3 regions of the Leuconostoc fallax genome follow, and region 3 is predicted to be linked to each of the others. Evidence: predicted binding sites of a transcription regulator. Region 3 holds the regulator's gene; each other region holds the start of a gene.
The links. The regulator Rex, encoded in region 3, represses fermentation and respiration genes when NADH is low (regulators of the CRP and FNR family bind a similar motif). The targets are predictions, from matches to a motif close to TTGTGAANTANTTCACAA.
Positions count from the first base shown of each region.

Region 1: adhE (bifunctional acetaldehyde-CoA/alcohol dehydrogenase) is a predicted target of Rex. The motif match lies at 4,657-4,674, and genes of this name have one in related genera.
Region 2: C5L23_RS03260 ((S)-acetoin forming diacetyl reductase) is a predicted target of Rex. The motif match lies at 5,550-5,567, and genes of this name have one in related genera.

Region 1 covers NZ_PUFI01000009.1:95,719-103,236, reverse strand. Annotated here, with positions in the region: gene C5L23_RS03325 (aldo/keto reductase) at 1-48, opposite strand, end outside; gene serS (serine--tRNA ligase) at 174-1,484, opposite strand; gene adhE (bifunctional acetaldehyde-CoA/alcohol dehydrogenase) at 1,810-4,512, opposite strand; gene C5L23_RS03310 (DUF6198 family protein) at 4,775-5,461, shown strand; gene C5L23_RS03305 (folate family ECF transporter S component) at 5,481-6,056, opposite strand; THF riboswitch at 6,093-6,195, opposite strand; gene C5L23_RS03300 (CsbD family protein) at 6,371-6,598, shown strand; gene C5L23_RS03295 (aspartate-semialdehyde dehydrogenase) at 6,659-7,518, opposite strand, start outside.
Region 2 covers NZ_PUFI01000009.1:83,851-91,368, forward strand. Annotated here, with positions in the region: gene C5L23_RS03245 (NUDIX hydrolase) at 1-562, shown strand, start outside; gene C5L23_RS03250 (nicotinate phosphoribosyltransferase) at 664-2,079, shown strand; gene C5L23_RS03255 (cation-translocating P-type ATPase) at 2,124-4,622, opposite strand; gene C5L23_RS03260 ((S)-acetoin forming diacetyl reductase) at 4,753-5,523, opposite strand; gene C5L23_RS03265 (glutathione peroxidase) at 5,678-6,160, shown strand; gene C5L23_RS03270 (CynX/NimT family MFS transporter) at 6,161-7,366, opposite strand.
Region 3 covers NZ_PUFI01000007.1:95,595-103,112, reverse strand. Annotated here, with positions in the region: gene rimI (ribosomal protein S18-alanine N-acetyltransferase) at 1-351, shown strand, start outside; gene rimI (ribosomal protein S18-alanine N-acetyltransferase) at 326-754, shown strand; gene tsaD (tRNA (adenosine(37)-N6)-threonylcarbamoyltransferase complex transferase subunit TsaD) at 751-1,767, shown strand; gene C5L23_RS02710 (redox-sensing transcriptional repressor Rex) at 1,893-2,540, shown strand; gene C5L23_RS02705 (lipid II:glycine glycyltransferase FemX) at 2,542-3,579, shown strand; gene C5L23_RS02700 (co-chaperone GroES) at 3,707-3,982, shown strand; gene groL (chaperonin GroEL) at 4,047-5,675, shown strand; gene serC (3-phosphoserine/phosphohydroxythreonine transaminase) at 5,827-6,918, shown strand; gene C5L23_RS02685 (3-phosphoglycerate dehydrogenase family protein) at 6,911-7,518, shown strand, end outside.

The DNA of each region.
Region 1 (7,518 bases), on a different contig from region 3:
AACCTTGCTCGCTTGAATATCCGTTTGTCCAATTTGAATTTTTTGCATAATTTTCTCCCTGTTCACGTGCTTTCGCCTACAGTATACACACATCAATGTCAGAGTAGTTAAAATATGACTGCTGAACAAACTAAAAAATGAGCTGTCAAAATGACAACTCATTGATCGTACTTTTAAATATGGCGTGTAGCTTGTAAATACTCTTGTCCACCCATGTATGGCTGCAATACTTCTGGAATCGTCACTGTACCATCCTCATTTTGATAATTCTCTAGAATGGCCGCAATTGTACGTCCAACTGCTAAACCTGAACCATTGAGTGTATGAACAAGTTGTAACTTACCCTGTTCATCACGATAAGTAATATGCATGCGTCGCGCTTGGAAATCTTCGGTATTAGAGACCGAAGAAATTTCACGATAAACTTGCTGTTGTGGCATCCAAACTTCTACATCATAAGTCTTGGCTGCACTAAAGCCCATATCTCCCGTTGACAAAGCAATCACATGGTAAGGCAAACCAAGTTTTTGCAGAATATTTTCCGCATTGGCAGTCATTTTCTCTAATTCATCATATGACTGCTCTGGCTTTGTAAATTTAACCATTTCAACTTTATTAAATTGATGCAAACGAATCAAGCCACGCGTGTCTTTTCCGGCAGCACCCGCTTCTTTTCTAAACGATGGTGACAAGGCTGTAAATTTAATTGGCAAATCTTCAGCAGGCAAAGTTTCACCTGAATAGTAATTCGTCAGTGGCACTTCAGCTGTTGGAATATATGTTTGATCTAAACCAGCTACTCGATACGCATCTTCTTGAAACTTAGGGTATTGTCCCGTACCAAACATCGCTGAATCATTCACAACAATCGGCGTAATCATTTCCGTATAACCTTCTTTACGATGTTCATCCAACATAAAGTTATACACAGCGCGTTCCAAACGCGCACCATCGCCAACGTAATACAAGAAACGCGCACCTGAAACTTTAGCACCACGTTCAAAGTCTAAAATACCCAGTCTTTCACCAATATCATAATGCGCCTTAACCCATTCTGGTGTTGGTGCTAATGCTTGTGGCCGATGACCATAAACCGCTGGTTCCCACTTTCTTTGCTCAACGTTAGCTGCTTCGTCTGGCCCAACCGGTACGTCCTCATGCGCCAAATTAGGCAAATGAGCTGCCAATGATTGTACCTGTTCATCCAATTGCGCTTGTTGCGCGTCCAATGTTTTAATTTCAGCGCCAACTTCTTGCATTTGCGCAATAGCTTCACTTGCATCCTCTTTATGACGCTTAGCAAAGGCAATTTTTTCAGTTACATCATTGCGCTGTGACTTCAGTGATTCAACTTTTTGAATCGTATCACGACGTTGTTGATCAACCGCCAGCAATTCATCTAATTTTTCTGGTGCAACACCACGATCTACTAAACGCTGCTTCGCTTCTTGTGTTGATTTGCGTAAATATTTGATATCTAACATTGATTTTGCTCCCTTTTATCTCAAAATGAAAAGCGCGCTCACATCCCAAAGGGACGAAAGCGCGCTTCCGTGGTACCACCCAACTTTCGTATATCACATTCACAATATACGACACTTCATTCAACCAAATAACGGTGGTAACCGAGTGGCATTACCCACTAAACGATAATTGCTGGAGTTTCGATCGTGTTATTTCTCATCAACCAATAACTTTCTGAAGCGGATCTACTTATGGCAAACTGTAAATTCATTCTAGCTTATTTTAAGCTACTCCGCAAGGTATGGCCAAAAAATAGATGTGGTTATGATGCCAATTCAATCAACATTAGAACTGATCAAGTAATAATTGACGGATTTCTGATAGGCTTGGTTGGCGTGGATTACCAGGTGTGCACTGGTCATTGTAGACTAGATCTGTCAACTTATCCAATGACTTTTCTAAGTCAGCCTTAGATACACCGTTTCCTGATAAGGTAGTATCCACTTCAACACTCTTTACTAATTCTTGAATCTTCTTAATCAAAGCATCAACCAACGCTGCATCGTCCTTACCACTCAAACCAATGTGACGCGCAATATCAGCATAGTCCTTTTGTGCTGTGTAGGTTTCATAACGTGGGTATGGTGTGCGCTTAACGTTACCAGTAACCGCGTTGAAACGAATCACATGTTGCATAGCGATTGAGATAGCCAAACCGTGTGGCAAACCAAATTCGCCACCTGTCTTGTGGGCAAGAGAGTGATTAATACCCAAGAATGAGTTGGCAAATGACATACCAGCTAACGTTGAAGCATAGTGCATCTTTGTACGTGAATACTGTCCTTCTTTTGTCGGATTCTTAGGATCATACTGGTAAGACGCTGTTAAGTTCTCAAAGATTAACTTAATCGCTTGAAGTGCCCATGGCCGTGTGAATTCAGAAGCCATGACAGAAACATAACTTTCAAAGGCGTGTGACAAAGCATCTAATCCTGACAAAGCCACTGTTCGCTTTGGTACTGTCATAACAAACTCAGGATCAACAATTGCAACTTCAGGTGTTAATTCATAATCTGCTAATGGATACTTAACATGCGTATCATCGTCTGTAATGACGGCAAATGGTGTGACTTCTGAACCAGTACCTGATGTCGTTGGAATAGCTACCATCTGCGTCAAGCGTGCATGATAGAACTTCACAATACGCTTACGGATATCCATAAACTTCTGTTGGAGTTCCATAAACAATTCTTTAAGTGCTGCTGTATCTTCAAGGATACCCTCATGACGTGATGAGTATTCATACATGAATCGCGCAATTTTACCAGCATCAAGAGCAGAACCACCGCCCAATAGGATCACTGTATCTGGCTTAAATTCAGCCATTTGACGTGCAATATCAATAGCTTGTGACAATGTTGGATCTGGCTTAACAGAACCATAAATTGATGTCTGGACTTGATCTTGACGCAATTCTAGTTGGCCTAATACACGGTCAACAAATCCAAACTGTACCATACCAGGATCAGCAACAATGAATGCGCGTTGAACGCCTGGCAAATCTTGTAGATAAGTCAAAGCGTTGGATTCGTAATAAACTTCCTTAGGCAAACGTACCCATTGTGGTCGATTACGACGGCGTGCAACAGTCTTAATATTTAGCAAATCATAAGTTGACAAGTTATGTGACAATGAATTCTTCCCCCATGAACCAGTTCCTAGTGTTAATGATGGTCGCATTGCATCTGTATAGATATCACCGACACCACCAATTGAATCAGGTTGATTAACTAGGATACGTGAAGCACCGATAGCATCAGCATATTCCTTAACAAACGGATCATCTTGCGCACCAATTTGGATGGCTGCGTTATGACCAGCACCTTGATAATTCAATAACTTTTGAACAGTTTCGATGGCTTCTTGACGAGTATTCACTTTATAGATTGACAATAATGGGCTCAACTTTTCAGATGAAAGTGCTTCACCGATATTCTTTTGGTCTAATTCAAATAACAAGACATCAGCGTCATCTGGCATCTTTACACCAGCTTGCTCAGCAATCCAACGACCACTCATACCGGCAACTGGTCCGGCTACACCATAGCCCTCAGCATTTGCCTTAAAGACAAAGCTGGCAATCTTATCGTAGTCCTTCTTAGGGACAACATAAGCACCTTGTGCTTGTAACTGTGCTAACACGGCATCGTAAACGGGAGCTTGAATAACTGCTGAGTTTTCAGTGGCACAAATCATACCATTATCGAAACGCTTTGATAATAGCAAATCTTCAACTGCTCGGTCAACATCAACCGTCCCGTCAATATATACAGCACCGTTACCGGCACCAACACCCATTGATGGATTACCTGACTTCAAAGCTGCATTAACCATTGAAGGACCACCGGTTGCCAAAATTGAGGCAATGTGTGGGTTTTGAATTAATGCTGATGTGGCATAAAGTGATGGCTTCTCAATCCACTGAATAAAGTTCTTAGGTGCTCCGGCTGCAACAGCAGCTTCGTAAACCACCTTAGCTGCAAGTACTGACGACTTCTGAGCTTGGGGATGGAAAGCAAAGATAATCGTATTACGTGTCTTCGCTGTTAGCATTGACTTGAAAATAGCTGTAGAAGTTGGGTTGGTCGTTGGCACGATTCCAGCTAGAATACCTAGCGGCGCTGCCAATTCAACCTTTCCTTGGATTTTATCTTCATTAATAACACCAACGGTCTTATCAAATTTAATCGCGTTATAAACAGATTCCGATGCAAAACGATTCTTAGTATCTTTATCTTCAACAACGCCTCGACCTGTTTCATCATGGGCTGCATGAGCTAATCGTAATGAATTTTCAGAACCGGCTAACGCCATAGCTGCGACAATTTCATCAACCTTTTCCTGTGAGAAAGTTGAAAACTCAGTCAAAGCCCTTTGTGATTTTTCAATCAATCCGGCGATCATCGTCTCTGCTTGTTGGGTTAATTCTGCTTTTTCTTCTGGAGTTAAAACCTTTTTTACTGGCTTCTTTGCTGTTGTTTGTACCATAATTTGTACTCCTTTTTATATTGCTCATTTCTTAACAATATAAGTATATATCAGCTTTTTTAAAAAAGCAACTTTTTAATCAAAAAATCTGTGAACGCCTTAATCTGCATGCGCTTTCAACGTTGCTATAATGCTATTTACAGTTTGTAAATAAAGTCACAAAATAAATAGATTTATCTTTTGTATTTGTTCAGTGCAAAAATTTGCTATAATTTTCCTATTGTAACCAAATAAAATAATGTCTCGAAAGGACAATAAAATTATGTATATTGTAGACGGACAATATTTTGAACTCACGTTAAAACAGAAACTATTTTTCTTTGTTATTTCATTAGTCATTAATGCCTTTGGGAACGGTCTTAGTGTCGCAACTGCTATGGGTTCGGCCCCATGGACAGCAGCTGGTGCTAACTTATCCAACGCAACGCAGTGGCCAATTAGTGTTTTTTTGGCCATTATTGCTGTTAGTATTGCTTTGATTAATATGATACTTTTACGCAAAATTGATTGGCCACGATTCTTTGGCAATATCATCTTTGGTCTTTCTTTTAGCTGGCTTGTCGGCGTCTTCTCAAAGCTATTTATTGCGTATGGTATTCAAAATATTTCCTGGACACTACGCTTACCTATAGATATTTTTGCTGTTTTCTTGATTGGTGTCGCCATCTCCATTTACCAACGTGCTAACTGGATTATGCATCCTTTAGATGATTTGACCAATATCCTACGATTCAATTATTTTTTTGGTAATGCATCTAAAGCACAAATGAGCAACTTCGTTATTGCGATTACATTATCCCTCATCGCCTTTCTGTTTAGTCATCAACTTGTTGCACTAGGCGTGGGCACTGTTTTTTCATTTCTATTACAAGGTCATAATATCGCTTGGACTGATCGTCATCTCTTCAAACGCCTTGTCCATGGTGATGTTTATAAAAAAGAAGCCTAATAAAAAAGCTAAACAATGTTTAGCTTTTTTTGTTAAATAATTCAGTGATTAAATGCTTAATAATTGCATTATTTAAGAAAATATAAGTAATCAAAATCTGTATTGGCACGAAAATAATTTGCTTAATCAAACGTGGTGTAATAAAAGCATAAAATGTTTGCCAATTCGATATTGGATGATACATCATTTGCAACCACAATGTATTTGAAATTAAGTTAATAATGATTGAGACCAAGATGACGGCAATGACAACTCGCAATAACCGTGTATGTTCATAACCATAGTATGCTGTGCCATAAATCAAACCCGCCACAATAGCAGATAAGGTGAAACCAAAAAAGAAATTACCATTAGGACTAATAATCGTTGCACCAACGATATCCAAAACCGCTGCAACTAACATCGTCCATAATGGGCCGTACAACTTCGCAATCAAAGATATCGCAACAAACCCGAAGCTAATTCTAAGCATATTAGTACCGACACTTAAGCGCCCTAATACCATATCTAATGCCATCAACAAGGCAAGCACAACCAGCTGCTGTGTCCCTAATTTAGGCAGCGAAAACGACCGAAACAACGTACTTCTATTCATAAATCTGAACCTCCATTTGGAGTGGTTCACCTATTTATTGGTGAATGTGACAATGATATCGCGTAAAGCAACTGCTTCACTTCGTCGATGGCCCACATTCCGTTTCCATCACACTTAACGCATCAAAGTCTACCCCTGTTTATTTTTGTCTCCCGACAAGTCTATTTTAACACGAAAATCCGTACTTTAAATGAATAATCAATGAGAATTTAAGGATTCTATTGAAAATATCCATTTTGAGCATATTATAAGTGTTTTACCATTCGCTTTGCTACAATTAGGGTGTAGTAAAATTTAGCTAGGAGGATATATCAATGCCATTAGATGATAAGATTGACAGCACTAAAGATAAAGTAAGTGGTACTGCTAAGGAAGTCGAAGGTAAGATTACTGACGACAAAGCGCGTGAAGTCGAAGGTAAGGCACAAGGCTTCTTAGGTAAGGCCAAAGATAAACTCAGTGATGCTAAAGATGCAGCTAAGGACTTCGTTGACGATGCGAAAGAAAAAATGGAAGACGCAAAACACAAGTCTGACAAGTAATCGTCATTAATAAAATAAGAAAAAAGCCTGTTCTTCGATTGAAGGACAGGCTTTTTTATATTATGCTTCGGTTGGAAATAGTGCTGATGCATCTTTTGGTACACGTACAAGATTCAGTGCCACGAGTCTTTCGGCAATCTGAACAGTATTCCAAGCTGCTCCCTTTAATAGATTGTCTGATACAACCCACATATGGAAGCTATCATCATTTTCAACATCTGGTCGTACGCGTCCCACAAAGGTTTCGCGCTTACCTTCCGCATTAATCGGTTGTGGATAAACTTGGTGTGCCGGATCATCTTGCAAAACAACACCATCTGCTGTTGCCAAAGCCTTTTGTATTCCAGCGGCCGTGGCTTGCGTCCCACTCTCTGTTTCAAAGTAGACTGTTTCACCGTGTCCAATTGGAACAGGGACACGTACAGCCGTGGCCGTCACTTTAATTGCCTTGGTATTTTTATCACCAAACATAATCTTCTTGGTTTCATGAATCATTTTCCACTCTTCATGCGTGTAGCCATAATCTTCGAATACATCAATCTGTGGTAATAGATTAAATGCTAATGGATAATGTTGCTTATCCCCTTTGACAGGCAAAATATCAGCCGTCATTTCTTCGCCGTTAATATAAGCTTGCGATTGCGTCATTAACTCCTGCCAAGCAGTTTGACCCGCACCAGAAGCGGCCTGATAAGTAGAAACAATCACGCGCTTCAAGCCAAATTGTTGCTTGATTGGTGCCAAAGCAACCACCATTTGAATTGTTGAACAATTTGGATTAGCAATAATACCATGATGTTGATACAAAGCATCCTCATTTACCTCAGGAACCACCAATGGTACCTGATCATTCATCCGCCAAAAACTAGAGTTATCAACCACCACAGCACCGCGCTTCACAGCTTCCGGTGCAAATTTTT
Region 2 (7,518 bases), on a different contig from region 3:
TCAATTGACAAAATTTCATACAGAGCAATTGAAGACGTTTACCAATCGAAATCGCTTTGTGAATAATGCTGTTCGTCATCTTTCATTAGCCTACATGACATTTTTACCTGGCGCACCAAAATTAGTACCTGGATATGGTGCTAAGGATGCCCGTTGGTTTGATGTGAGTTTTGCTAATGATGATAATTATAACCTCATTTACGGGCAATACCGTTTTGAGACGGTATCTGAATATACCAATGATGAACAATTCTACGCTCAAAATAAACATGATTTACCGGAAAATCAGCGTTTAGCTTTTGATCATCGATTAATTTTGAAAGAAGCTTTTATTCGGGTTCGCAATAAGTTAGATTATGCACCATCTATTTTGCACATTTTGGGTCATCATTTTACGCTACGGACAGCTAGAGAAGTGTATGCGGTTTTCTTACGTGTGTCTTATCAAGAAATTGATAATTCGAATTTTCGTAAAACACATGCGCATATTTTTGAAGAAGTGGGTATTGAACCGACAGGAATGAAGGGGAGACCAGCAAAGCTTTACCGATTGAAGCGTTAAGTTTTGACTAATAGTATAGAAACGACTATACTTTACTATTAAAAGTAAATAATACCTAAAAAATGAATTGCAATAGCACAATTCACTAGGAGTTAATAAAAATGAATTTATCAATGGTGATGGACCTTTATGAGTTATCAATGGCCAACGGTTTCCAGCAATCACTAGCTGGAGATGAGGGTGTTTTTGACGTGTTCTATCGTAAGGTACCAGATGACGGAGATTTTGTTATTTCAGCAGGATTAGAATCTGTCATAACAGCTGTTCGCGATTTTCACTTTGATGCGGATGATATTCAATATATTAAAAATTTAAATCTTTTCACGCCCTCTTTTATTGATATGCTGATTAATTTTAAGTTCACGGGTGATATTTCAGCAATTCCAGAAGGAATACCAGTTTTACCTCGTGAACCTTTATTGACCGTAAGTGGACCACTTGAACAAGTACAACTCTTAGAAACAATTATTTTAAATTTGATTAACTATCAATCATTAATTGCGACTAAAGCACATCGGATTACGAGTGCTGCTCAAGGAAGAGCGGTGATGGAATTTGGTTCCCGTCGTGCACAAGGACCTTCGGCTGCCGTTTTGGGTGCGCGCGCCGCTATTATTGGTGGATGCAGTAGCACGTCAAATGTTTTGGCTGCTAAACAATATGGCTTGCCTATTTCAGGAACAATGGCACACAGCTGGATTCAAGCTTTTCCTGATGAACTCACTGCATTTAAAAAATGGGCTGAGATTTATCCTGATAATTGCTTATTGCTGATTGATACGTATGATGTTTTAAGTTCTGGCTTGCCACATGCGATTCAAGTTTTTAAACAATTAGCAGCCGATGGCCACCAGCCAATCGGTGTTCGGATTGATTCTGGCGATATTGCCGCATTGGCACGCGAGGTGCGTCAAGTTTTGGATCAGGCTGGTTTGCATAAAGTTAAAATTACAGCATCAAGTGCCTTGGATGAACATATTATTCACGACATGATCAATGATGATGTGCCGTTAGATAGTTTTGGTGTTGGCGAGAAATTGATTACTAGTGCAACATCGCCCGTATTAAGTGGTGTGTTCAAATTGTCTGCCATCAGGCGTCATGGAGAAGTGATACCTAAAATTAAAATTAGTGGTACAGCTAGTAAAGTGACATTACCTGGAGAAAAGTTGACGTACCGATTGTACGATCGTGTAACACAGCAAATGGTTGGCGATCTTATTGCACTTAAGCATGAACAGGTGATGGATACAATTATTGGACAGAGAATCAATGGCAAAGTTCAATCTCAAGAAGAAACACTAACGCATTTTATTGCGATACCATTGCAACAACAAGTATTTAATCAAGGGCAAGTTGTGTATGAAAGCCCTGACGTTTTGCATATTCAACAGGTTAAAAATAAAAATGTAACGGCGATTACCCAAACATTAGCAGAACGAACAGATTATCCAGTTTATATTTCAAAAGCGTTAGCGCAGCTACAAGCAGAATTATTAAATCATAATGAATCATAAAAAAAGGCGAACAAATTTAAATTTGTTCGCCTTTTTTATTACTTTTAACGGGTATGAGCAGCTAGTACCCAACGTTTGCGTGTTTCCAATAAGACTAAAGGTAGGAAAATGGCAATCGTACAGATGACCCAAGCCTGTCCATCTAAAGTTGTTAATGATAACGCCTCTCTTAAGATAGGTATGATAGCAGTAGATATCATGATGATAACTGCCACAATAACTGCAATATTTAAGCGGATATTACGAGCGATTGCGCTTAAAGTCAAGGGTGCTCTTGTTTTAATAGCATATATATCAATAATCGATCCGAGACCGAGAACTAAGAAGCTCATCGTTTGGCTGACAGCTAGGCTATAACCTAACATATCTGTTATCACATAGAGTATGAGTAGAATAAATGTATACGCTGTTGCTCTAAAAGCTAACCGGTGACCTAATCCGCCACCAAATACAGACTGATTGCGAAGTGGTGGAGCATCGAGAATGTTTTTTTCGGGTTGTTCGTAGGCAAGGAAAAAGCCAGGAATACCGTCTGCCAAAATATTGATGACTAACAGTTGTGTTGCTGTTAGTAGTGGTGATTGTGTGATAAATGTCATAATTAACATCAATAAAATTTGAGCAAAGTTTACACCAACTAGAAACTCAGTCGCTTTCATAATATTATTATGAATACCACGGCCACCGGCAATAGCCGGTACAATAGTCGTGAAATTATCATCCATTAAAATAACATCCGAGGCTTCTTTAGCAACATCAGTACCAGTCTGTTCCATTGCAATACCGACATTGGCTTGTTTTAAGGCTGGGGCATCATTGACACCATCCCCAGTCATTGCCACAGTATGCCCCCGCTCTTGCAACAAACGTACGAGTCGAATTTTATCTTGGGGTGTAACACGTGCAAAAACAGTTGCTTTCGTGAGTCGCTGACTCAGCGCTTGATCTGAAAGGTCGCTGATATCTTGGCCTGTTAATGCGAGATCACCGTTTCGATAAATATGTAGCTGTTTAGCGATGGCAATTGCTGTTTTAACGTGATCGCCCGTAATCATAATCGTGCGAATACCAGCTTGATGGAATTGCTGAATAGCTTCAGCAACACCTGATTTCGGTGGATCCATAATACCAATCATAGCGGTTAGTGGCAAACCTTGAAGATAATCACGCCAATCACTGTCTCGTGGAATACGTCGTGCGCTCAAGGCTAAAATACGTTGACCTTGACGACTCCATTCATTGATGAGTTGTTCAGGCAAAATATTTTGACGGAGCGGAACACTTTCTGGTGCCCCTTTAACAAGTAGTAAATTTTCTTCATCGTTTAGTTGATGAATGGTGACCATATATTTATGTGCCGAATCAAAAGGCAATTCGGCAATTCGAGGATAAGTGATTTCCAAGTCTTGTCGTTTTAAATGATGTTCAGCAGCTAACTTCAAAATAGATTGTTCAGTGGCATCTCCTAAAATTTGCTCATCTTGAAAAACGGCATCAGTATTGAGTAATAAATATTGTAACGCGCTATTTTGAGAAAGATCATTTTGAAGTGAAATATTACCATCAGATACAGTCCAAAAATTAACAATGGTCATTTTATTTTGTGTTAGGGTACCGGTTTTATCGGAACAAATAATATCAATATTACCAACTGTTTCCACAGCGCTAACTCTTGTAACAAGTGCTTGACGCCGAGCAATTCGTGTAATACCAACAGCAAAACTAATCGTAACAATGACTGGTAATGTTTCTGGAACAGCTGCTACGGCAAGGGCGATTCCTGCTAATAATGCTTCGGTAAAGCTCTCTTGATAAATCTGTAGTAACACAACAATTGCAATACCAGATATTAAGGCAATAACGCTAAGATAACGAATCAATTGATTCATTTTTTTGTTCAAATTAGTCTCTTGCACAGTATTCTCAGATAAGCTTTCTGCAATATTACCAATTTGAGTTGACATACCAGTCGCTGTTACCTTTGCTAAAGCAGAACCACTAACAATGTGTGTTCCTGAATAAATGTCATCAGTGACTGCTTTAGTCACTGATTCACTTTCACCAGTTAGAATAGATTCATCAACGTTAAAGTTCTCTGCTTTGACTAATACAGCATCGGCAGATATTTTATCGCCAGCTTTCAATGACAAAATATCACCGGGAACGATATTTTCAGCTGAGATTTTGATTGTTTGAGGCATAGCATCCGCTGTTGCACGGCGTAATACCAGAACTTCTTGAATACTAAATTCTTGTAAGCTGGCTAACGATACAGCGGCTGCGTGTTCTTGATACATGCCCAGACCGATATTGAGGAGTAAAACACCGGCAATGACAATCACCTCAAGCCACTGTCCATGGCCTGCAAGAACCATATAAAACGATAAAATCAGTGCAAAAAGCAAGACCAGAGAAGGGAGTTCACGAACGTGCTTGACTATTTTATGAACTATAGATTCAGGTGGTGCTTCATTTAAGCGATTGGGGCCAAATTGTATCAGTGCTTGTTTGGCTTGGTTATCTGTAAGTGCTTCATATTTCAAAAGTACAGTCCTCCTTTTACCATCATCTTGCTTTCAGTGTAACAATGTCTACTGATATACGTCCAGAAAAAGGGTTGGGCAATAAAAAAACCATGACGATTAGAAATAGTCATGGTTGGTGAATATATTCTTATTGGAAAACCATACCACCGTCAACAATCAGTGTTTGGCCAGTAACGTAATCTGAATCTTTGCTTGCTAAGAAGGCAACGGCGTTAGCAATGTCTTCTGGTTCTGCTAAGCGCTTCAAAGAAATATCTTGTGCAAATTGTTGCATACCCCAGTCAAAGTCTTTACCTGCATTATCTGCTACTTTTTGTGCGATATCGTTCATCATAGGTGTTTTAACGATACCGGGTGCAAATGCGTTGACTGTAATGTTGTCAGCCGCCAATTCACGTGCAGTTGTTTGTGTAATACCACGAATAGCAAATTTTGTTGAGCCATAAACAGTCAGGTTGGGATTGCCAAGGACACCAGCTTGAGAAGTGGCGTTGATAATTTTACCACCATGACCTAAAGCACGCATCTTTTCAACAGCAGCTTGGGTACCCCAAATTGTACCACCAACATTAATTTTCCAAGTACTGTCTAAAGTGTCTTGGTTTACTTCCATAATTGGTGTTGTAGGCGCAACGCCAGCATTATTGACAATCACATTGAAATCACCGAGTTGTTCGGTTGCTTCATTTACTGCGCGGAACATATCATCACGATTTTGTACATCTGCAGCGATAGCGACAGCTTTTTGACCGTTGCTTGTGATTTTATCAGCAACATCTTGAACCTTGCTTAATGTTCTACCAACCAATGCGACTGCAAAACCATCATTGGCTAAACGCATAGCAATTGAAGCGCCAATACCTTGTCCAGCACCAGTGACTAATGCAACTTTACTCATGAAATTACCTCTTTCTTGTCTTTTTTATGTTCATTATATCACAATATTTATGAAATAACCCGTAGTTTTAATTCGTATTGTGAAAGAGATTTCGTTAAAATGAAGTTGGGATTGAGTTGTTTGCTAATGATATGGATAAGAAAGGTTAATCAATATGGCAATCTACGATTTTGAACTAACAGAGATGAGTGGACAACGTATTAAGTTATCTAGCTATCAAGGTAAGGTAATACTTATTGTGAACACGGCGAGTAAATGTGGTTTTGCGCCACAATTGGAAGAGCTAGAAATGTTATATCAGCAATATCATGGTTTAGGTCTTGAAATTATTGGTATCCCGTCCAATCAATTTCATCAAGAATTGGCAACAAATGAAGAGACGAACGACTATTGTCGGTTACATTTTGGGGTGACATTTCCAATGACACAGCAAGTACGAGTTAATGGAGCTGATGCCGATCCGTTATTTGTATACTTAAAAAAAGTTTCAGGAAAAGGACCGATAAAATGGAACTTTACGAAGTTTCTCATTGATCGTGAGGGTAAATTGTTTAAACGGTATGCACCAATGACGCGACCTAAAAGTTTTGAAACAACGATACAAGAGTTATTAACCGATCAAAAAAACGCAGTGTAATCACTGCGTTTTTTGTTGCATAATAGTATCACGACGATGAATCGAGATGCCACATAGCACTAAAATAACTGACAATATAGCAATAGTTAATATGGTACTGATCCATGAAGATGTTAATGATTGTAGTAATCCAAAAGCCAAAGGGCCAAATGCAGCTAATAAATAGCCAGCAGATTGAGCCATGCCAGATAAGTCTGCTGTTTGATGCCCGGTTTGTGTCTTACTTGTGAAAAAGATGATAGCTAAATTAAAGGATGCACCACAGCCAAGACCGATTAAAAATGCCAATATCATGTGTATGAGGAGCGATTGTATTGGCAGTAATAACCCGACGACCGCTAAAGACAGGCCAATGAATACCAGGCCGAGTATAGATGGTACCCCATAGTGATAACGAACCAACATTGGCACTAAAATCGCTGCGGGTAAAGTGCCAACTTGCATGATGGTCGCGATATTACCAGCTTCAATTGTAGAAAAGCCTTGCGTTGTTAGGATACTAGGTAACCAAGTGAGTAAAGAGTAAAAAACAAGTGACTGCAGACCGAAAAATAACGTAATTAACCACGCTGTCGGTAATCGCCAAACAGAAGGGGAATCTCCGGGTGCTGCGGTTGCTGTGGCGGTTGTCGATATGTTCTGAGTCTGACGATAGTGTAAATTGGGGAACCAAAGGATCAAATTGATGATGGCAATGATTGAGAGTAACCCTAATGTCCATGACAATGTTGTTCGTGCAATCAGCCAACCAGCTAAACCAGTACCCAAGGCACCCACAATAAGCATTGACATTGTGAAAATTGCGGTGATTGCTTCGGTACGATGGGCATAATGATCTTTAATAACAGCTGGTATTAAGACGTTACCGCCATCAATACCAATGGCAATGAATAATGTACCTAAAAAAAGAGCAATCACATCGGGGATAATGCGAACAGCACTACCAATGGCAAGAACAATTAACAAAATATAGATGATAACTTCATTGCCAAAGCGTTTTCCTAGTTTAGCAATGAAGGGTGACATGATGGCAAAAGTTAATAGCGGAATGGTTGTTAAGAGGCCAGATAAAGCAGTTGGAATATGGAAGGTTTGCTTAATTGTATCAAGCAACGGTGGCATCAATGTGATAGGCAAACGCATATTTGCCGCAACAAAAACGATACTCAAGAGTAACAATGGACTGTGACCGGACGCTTTTTTCATGATGAGTTATGATCTTTCTGTTAAATTAGTATAATGCACAATGCATTTAGTATAGCAAGGTACACTATCAAAATGTGCGTAGATGTCAGTTAATGCACATGCTAGATAATGGTTGACTGCATAATGCTATCGAAATAGGTTAAAATATAGTA
Region 3 (7,518 bases):
GATGTACGACTATATCTAATTATTAAGAAAAATCAACAAGTTATTGGTTTTGTTGGTGCTGCGTATCAAAGGCCGACGCAAGATATTCATATTACGAATATTGCCATTTTACCGATTTGGCAAAATAAGGGATTGGGTACAATTTTGCTACATGAAATCATAAAAGTAGCTAAAAGAATGCATGTCCAAACGTTAAGTCTGGAGGCTCGTAAATCAAATAACTTAGCAGTGGCTTTGTATGAGCGTTTAGGATTTAAAAAAGTAGGAATAAAGTCACGTTATTATTTAGATAACCGAGAAGATGCTATAAGTATGGAGAAAAAAGTTGAATATCCAAAGAGCAGGCATTGAAGATGTTGAAGCAATCTATCATATTGCTACGGGTGCATTTGGTTCATCACCTTGGCCGATAAAAATCTTCCAACATGAGCTATCATGCATTCGTAATCAATATTTTGTGGCTGAAATTAATCATACAATCGTTGGGTTTATTGGTATGACAACTATTTTAGATGAGGCAGAGATTACGAGTTTAGCGGTCTTGCCAGATTATCAGAAGCAAGGCATTGCCCAAGCCCTAATAGCCCGAGTTTTATCTGTTCCTGATTTAAAACGCATTCTTTTAGAAGTATCGGAACATAATGGTGCGGCACAAGGTTTATACATTAAAAATAGCTTTACAGTTTACAATCGGCGCCGTCATTATTATAAAAATGGCGATGATGCGCTACTGATGGAGAGGAAAATATTGTGACGAGAATTATTGCATTTGAATCTAGTGCAGATGAAACCAGTGTTGCTATTGTCGAAGATGGACATACCGTTTTGAGCAATAGTGTTGCAACACAAATCAACTCGCACCGTCGTTTTGGTGGTATTGTACCAGAAGTTGCAAGTCGACATCATATTGAATGGATTACACGTGTCTTAGATGATGCTTTGAAGCAAGCGGCGCTAACGCCAAAAGATTTAGATGCAGTAGCCGTTACTTATGGTCCAGGGCTTGTTGGTTCGCTCCTAGTCGGCCTGATGGGGGCTAAAACTTTTGCAATGGCGCATCATTTACCTATTGTGCCCGTTAATCACTTGGCTGGACATATTGCTGCTGCTAGATTTGCTGGCAAAGTCGAGTATCCAGCGATGGCTTTAATGGTATCTGGGGGGCATACTGAACTGGTTTTAATGCGCGAAGAAAATGACTTTAAAGTAATAGGTGAAACACGTGATGATGCAGCAGGAGAAAGTTATGATAAGGTCGGTCGCTTACTTGAATTCCCGTATCCAGCAGGGAAAATAATTGATGATTTAGCGCGTAAAAATCAAGCAACAGTAAAATTTCCAACTGCCATGGCGCATGATGATAATTATGATTTCAGCTTTTCAGGTTTGAAAAGTGCTGTGATTAATTATGTTCACAATGCACAGCAACGCGGAGAAAATCTTAACAAAGGCGAGTTGGCAGCGAGCTTTCAAAACGCTGTAGTGGATGCTTTATTAGGTCGAACAAAACGTGCCCTAGAAAACTATCCTGTTAAAACTTTTATTTTAGCAGGTGGTGTCGCTGCAAATCAGCAATTACGTCAGACCTTGACAGCCTTGTTAGAAACATTCCCCGAGACAACGTTTTTGCCCGTGCCAATGCAATATACAGGAGATAATGCCGCTATGATTGGTGCTGCTGGATATTGGAACTATCAGGCAGGTATTTTTGCTGATTTAGACTTAAATACAGATCCAGGATTAGATTTTGACTTGCTAAGCCTTTAATACATTGTGATTCGTTCACTAACTTTATTTTGAATAGCATGGAATATGATATAATAGTAATGCAGAATTTCACAAAGTAATATTGTTGACAATTAAAACAGCGCTTAGCGCTTTTGGAGTAAATGATGACACAACCTAAAATACCGCGGGCAACGGCAAAACGCTTGCCAATATACTACCGCTATTTAACTTTTCTGCATGATGCAGGAACAAACCGTATTTCTTCGGCTGAATTAAGCGATGCCATTAAATTTGACGCTGCTACTATTCGTCGCGACTTTTCGTATTTTGGCGCGTTAGGTAAACGCGGCTATGGATATGATGTTAAAGCATTATTAGATTTTTTTGCTGATGTTTTGGATCAAGATAGTTTGATTAGTGTGGCGCTGATTGGCGTAGGAAACTTGGGTCAAGCATTGCTAAATTTCAACTTCCATCAATCATCCAATGTGCGTATATCAGCTGCATTTGATGTAGATGAAGAACGTGTTGGTAAGATACAAAGCGGTGTGCCAATATATCCGATGGCTGATTTGCAACAGCAGATTAAAGATCAACGTATTAACATTGCAATTTTGACTGTACCACAAGAGGTTGCACAAGAAATTACAGATCAATTAGTGGCATCTGGTATACGTGGTATTTTGAACTTCACACCACTGCGTGTGACCGTGCCAAACAACGTACGTGTTCAGAACGTTGATTTAACGAATGAATTACAAACACTCATATATTTTATTGAGAATTATGGGTCAATTACAACAGGAATTTAAAATGGCCATATTAGATTTAAATGATAAAAATAAAGTAGCAGCATTTCAAGCATTTGTACGTGAACATCCCCGCGGACAAGTGACGCAAGATCCGTTATGGGGAGATCTAAAAGCTAACTGGGGTCATATTTATATTTATCATGAGACAAATGGTGTGATCGATGCTGCCATGGCGGTACTCACAATTGAAGCTGTACCAGGAAAACTTTTAGCTTATTCACCTAAAGGACCGATAGCCGATATTCAAAACGTACAATTGGTAAAGGCTTTGGTTGACGAAGCCGTTGCAGTGTTACCTGAAAACACGTTCTTGATTCGTTTGGACCCTGAGGAACCTTATTCTGATGATCTAAATGAGGCTTACCAGCAAGAAGGTTTTACAACCCGGAACCGACAGATTACATATATGCACGGTAATATCCAGCCCCGTAAGAATGTGGTCCTTTACTATGATGGTCGTGGAGATGCAGACAAAATTGTTGATGAAGACAGTCTCATGAAGCATTTTAAACGTGACTATCGTAACCAAATTCGTCGTTCTGCGCGTGATGGCGTCGTGGTGACGAGTGGAGATAGCCAAGAAGATGTTACTGCCTTCTTTGACACCTATGTTATGATGGCAAAAAGTCAAAATATTACACATAGACCCATTGATTATTTCTTGCGTATGCAAAAATTATGGGCGGGTACGGGTTTGTTCAAAGTTTTCTTAGCGCATTTTGAAGATCAAGTTATCGCTAGTGGTATTGGTTTTGCTTATGGTGATAAAATCTGGTATATGTATGCAGGTTCAAATCGTGCATTTACCAAGCACTATGCACCCTATGCTGTACAATGGGAAATGTTAAAGTGGGGCTTGTCACTGAATAAAGTACGATATGATTTTGGTGGTGTTGGTGACTTTGTACCAAAAGATGGTTTATATAAATTTAAACATGGTTTTGCTTATCATGACGCTCCAGTAGAGTATATTGGCGAGTTAGATTGGGTGCTCGATCAAGAAGCGTATGATCAGTATCTTAAAGGATTTTCAGAGTAAAAAGATTGGTTGAAACCAATCTTTTTTTATTGACTTTTTACAACCAAGTGTTAAACTATAAATTGTAGTTAGCACTTGTGATTAAAGAGTGCTAAAATCATAACAGAATTTTAAGGAGGTGTACATCGTGTTAAAACCATTAGGTGATCGCGTTGTATTGCAAGTTGAAAAAGAAGCAGAGCAAAAAGTTGGTAATATTGTCATTGCTAGTAATGCACAAGAAAAGCCAGTGACTGGTAAGGTAATCGTTGTTAGTACTCAAACTGTTGGGGAATTACAAAAGCCAACTGCCGTATCAGAAGGCGACACTGTTGTATTTGATAAGTACGCTGGTCAAGAAATTCATGTTGAAGGACAAGATTATTTAGTTGTCCATGAAAAAGATATTATTGCAGTTATCTAATTTTATGAGTCAGGGAGGAAAGTATTAGTACAATTAACTTAGCAGTGACTAATACATAATAATGATGGCAAAAGAATTGAAGTTTTCTGAAGATGCACGCGCAAAGATGAAGGCAGGGGTCGACAAGCTTGCCGATACAGTTAAAACAACGATTGGTCCGAAGGGCCGCAACGTTGTTTTGGAACAATCCTATGGCACACCAACGATTACTAATGATGGTGTAACAATTGCCAAGGCAATTGAATTGGAAGATCACTTTGAGGATATGGGCGCTAAGTTAGTTGCTGAAGTGGCCTCAAAGACAAATGACATTGCTGGTGATGGTACAACCACAGCAACTGTTCTTGCACAAGCTATTGTTGGCGAAGGTTTGAAGAATGTTACGGCAGGTGCTAACCCTGTAGGTATCCGTACAGGTATTGAAAAAGCAACGGCAGCAGCTGTTGCTAAGTTGCATGAATTATCACACCAGGTATCAACTAAAGAAGAAATTGCACAAGTTGCATCAATCTCAGCTGCTAATGAAGAAGTTGGTCAATTGATTGCTGAAGCAATGGATAAAGTTGGTAATGACGGTGTGATTACCATTGAAGAATCAAAGGGTATTGAGACAACATTGGATGTTGTTGAAGGTATGCAATTTGATCGTGGTTACATGTCACAATATATGGTGACAGATAACGACAAGATGGAAGCAAATTTGGATAATCCTTACATCTTGATTACTGATAAGAAGATTGGTAACATTCAAGACATCTTACCTGTATTGCAAAGTGTTGTTGAACAAGGTCGTGCATTATTGATTATTGCTGACGACATTACAGGTGAAGCTTTGCCTACACTTGTTTTGAACAAGATGCGTGGTACTTTCAATGTTGTAGCAGTCAAGGCGCCAGGATTTGGTGACCGTCGTAAGGCACAACTTGAAGATATTGCTGTATTGACTGGTGGAACAGTTGTAACAGATGATCTTGGTTTGAACCTCAAGGATGTGACAATTGAACAATTAGGTCAAGCAGTGAAGGTTAATATTACTAAGGATAATACAACAATCGTTGAAGGTTCTGGTGATAAGGCAACATTGGCTTCTCGTGTTGACCAAATCAAGCAACAAATTGCTGAAACAACAAGTGATTTTGATCGTGAAAAGTTACAAGAGCGTTTGGCTAAGTTAGCTGGTGGTGTTGCTGTTGTGAATGTTGGTGCAGCCACAGAAACAGAGTTAAAGGAACGCAAGTACCGTATTGAAGATGCTTTGAACGCAACGCGTGCAGCTGTTGAAGAAGGATTCGTTGCTGGTGGTGGAACGGCATTGGTAAATGCTATTGCAGCTGTTGATGCTTTGTCAGAAACAGGCGACGTCCAAACTGGTATCAATACAGTGAAGAAGGCATTAGAAGCACCAGTACGTCAAATTGCTGAAAACGCTGGTTTTGAAGGATCTGTTATTATCAACAAGTTAAAAGAGCAAAAGCCTGGATTTGGGTACAATGCAGCTACGAATGAATGGGTAGACATGATTTCAGCTGGAATTGTTGATCCAACGAAGGTAACGCGTTCTGCTTTGCAAAATGCAGCATCCGTCTCAGCATTATTGTTGACAACAGAAGCTGTAGTCGCTGATAAGCCTGATGAAAAGGCAAATGGTGGCGATGCAGCAGCTCAAGCAGCAGCCATGGGCGGCATGATGTAAGCTATTTAAGGTGATTTAAGATGTTTAAAACGTTTATAGTATGGATTTAGCATATTATAAACGTTTTTTTATATCCAATTAGTCAGAAAAAGCAAATATTATAGTATTGAAATATGATACAATGGGTAAAAAAGAATGGCGAGATTACTTTATGACAACATATAATTTTTCTGCTGGACCTAGTAGTTTGCCAACAGAAGTTATGACACAAATAACTCAAGAATTGACAAAAAATCAAGCAACACATATGTCAATATTAGAAATATCACATAGAACGCCTCAGTTCGAAAATATACTTGATGAAGCAAAAGCATCGCTCAAATCATTATTGGATTTGCCAGATAATTATAAGGTAATGTTCTTATCAGGTGGCGGTACAACACAGTTTGAAATGGTACCCATGAATTTAGCGACACGGCTAAAAAAGATTGCAATTTTAGATTCGGGTAATTTTGCACATAAGCCTATTGGTGCCGCAGAAGCCCTAAATGTTACAGTTGATGTTCCAGGTACAACACGGTCAATCAAGTATCGTGAATTACCACATTTGCCTGCTCAATTTGATGATACACAGTATGACTATGTCCATTTAGTGACGAACAATACAATTGAAGGCACAACGTATCACCAAGAAGATATTCCTGACGTACAGCACTTAGTGGCTGATATGTCATCCAATATTTTGGCTGAACCCTATGATTTCAAAAAGTTTGATTTGATTTTTGCTGGTGCACAAAAAAATTTGGGGATTGCTGGCATTACATTAGCTATTGTTAATCAAGATTGGCTAGATGAACAAGACTTATCACATTTGGCACCCATGCAAAAGTATCAAACGGCTATTGATAAAGATTCAATGTATAATACGCCACCGGTTTTTGCAATTTACGTCTTAAACTTAGTTCTCAAGTGGATTGAACAATCCGGTGGTATTGCAGGGCTTTACGAAAAAAACCAAAGAAAAGCGCACAAATTGTACGACTATTTAGATCATTCCTCATTCTTTGATGCCATGGTGACGGGTAAAGAACGGTCGTTGACGAATGTTGTCTTTACATCTGGTGATGCAAAGCGGGATGCACAAATTGCACAAAAGGCGTCTCAAGCTGGTTTTTATAACTTGGCGGGTCATCGTAGTGTGGGTGGCTTTAGAGCCTCCTTGTATAACGCTCAGCCTGAACAAGCAGTAGATGATTTAATTGCGTATTTGAAAAATGTGGAGATGGAATATTTAAATGACTAATATAAAAACATATAATGCAATTTCGCCAATGGGACTCAATTACCTTACAGAGCAGGGGTATACGATTAATGGTGATGAAGCACCCAAAGGTATTTTGTTGAGATCGCAAGATATGCATCAAGAGACAATTCCTGATACTGTTCGTGCTTTGGTTCGTGCTGGTGCTGGGTTTAATAATATTCCAGTAGATGATTTGACGCAAAGGGGTATTGCGGTATTTAATACACCTGGTGGTAATGCGAATGCGGTTAAGGAGCTCACAATTGCGGCTTTGATTATGGCTGCACGACCCGTTGTAGCAGCTATTGACTTTGCTAACAAAACGCGTGGTGGGGATGTGTCATTACGCACCGAAACCAACAAAGGTGGTTACCGTGGTACTGAATTATCAGGTAAAACATTGGGTGTGATTGGATTAGGTAATGTCGGCTCAAAGGTGGCCAACACAGCGTTGGCGTTAGACATGGAAGTCATTGGGTATGACCCAGGTCTGGATGCGACAACGGCATGGCGCGTTGATCGCCACATTGGGCATGCACGTAATGTAGAAGAAGTTTTGCAAAAAGCAGATTATGTGACAGTTCATATTCCGCTGAATGC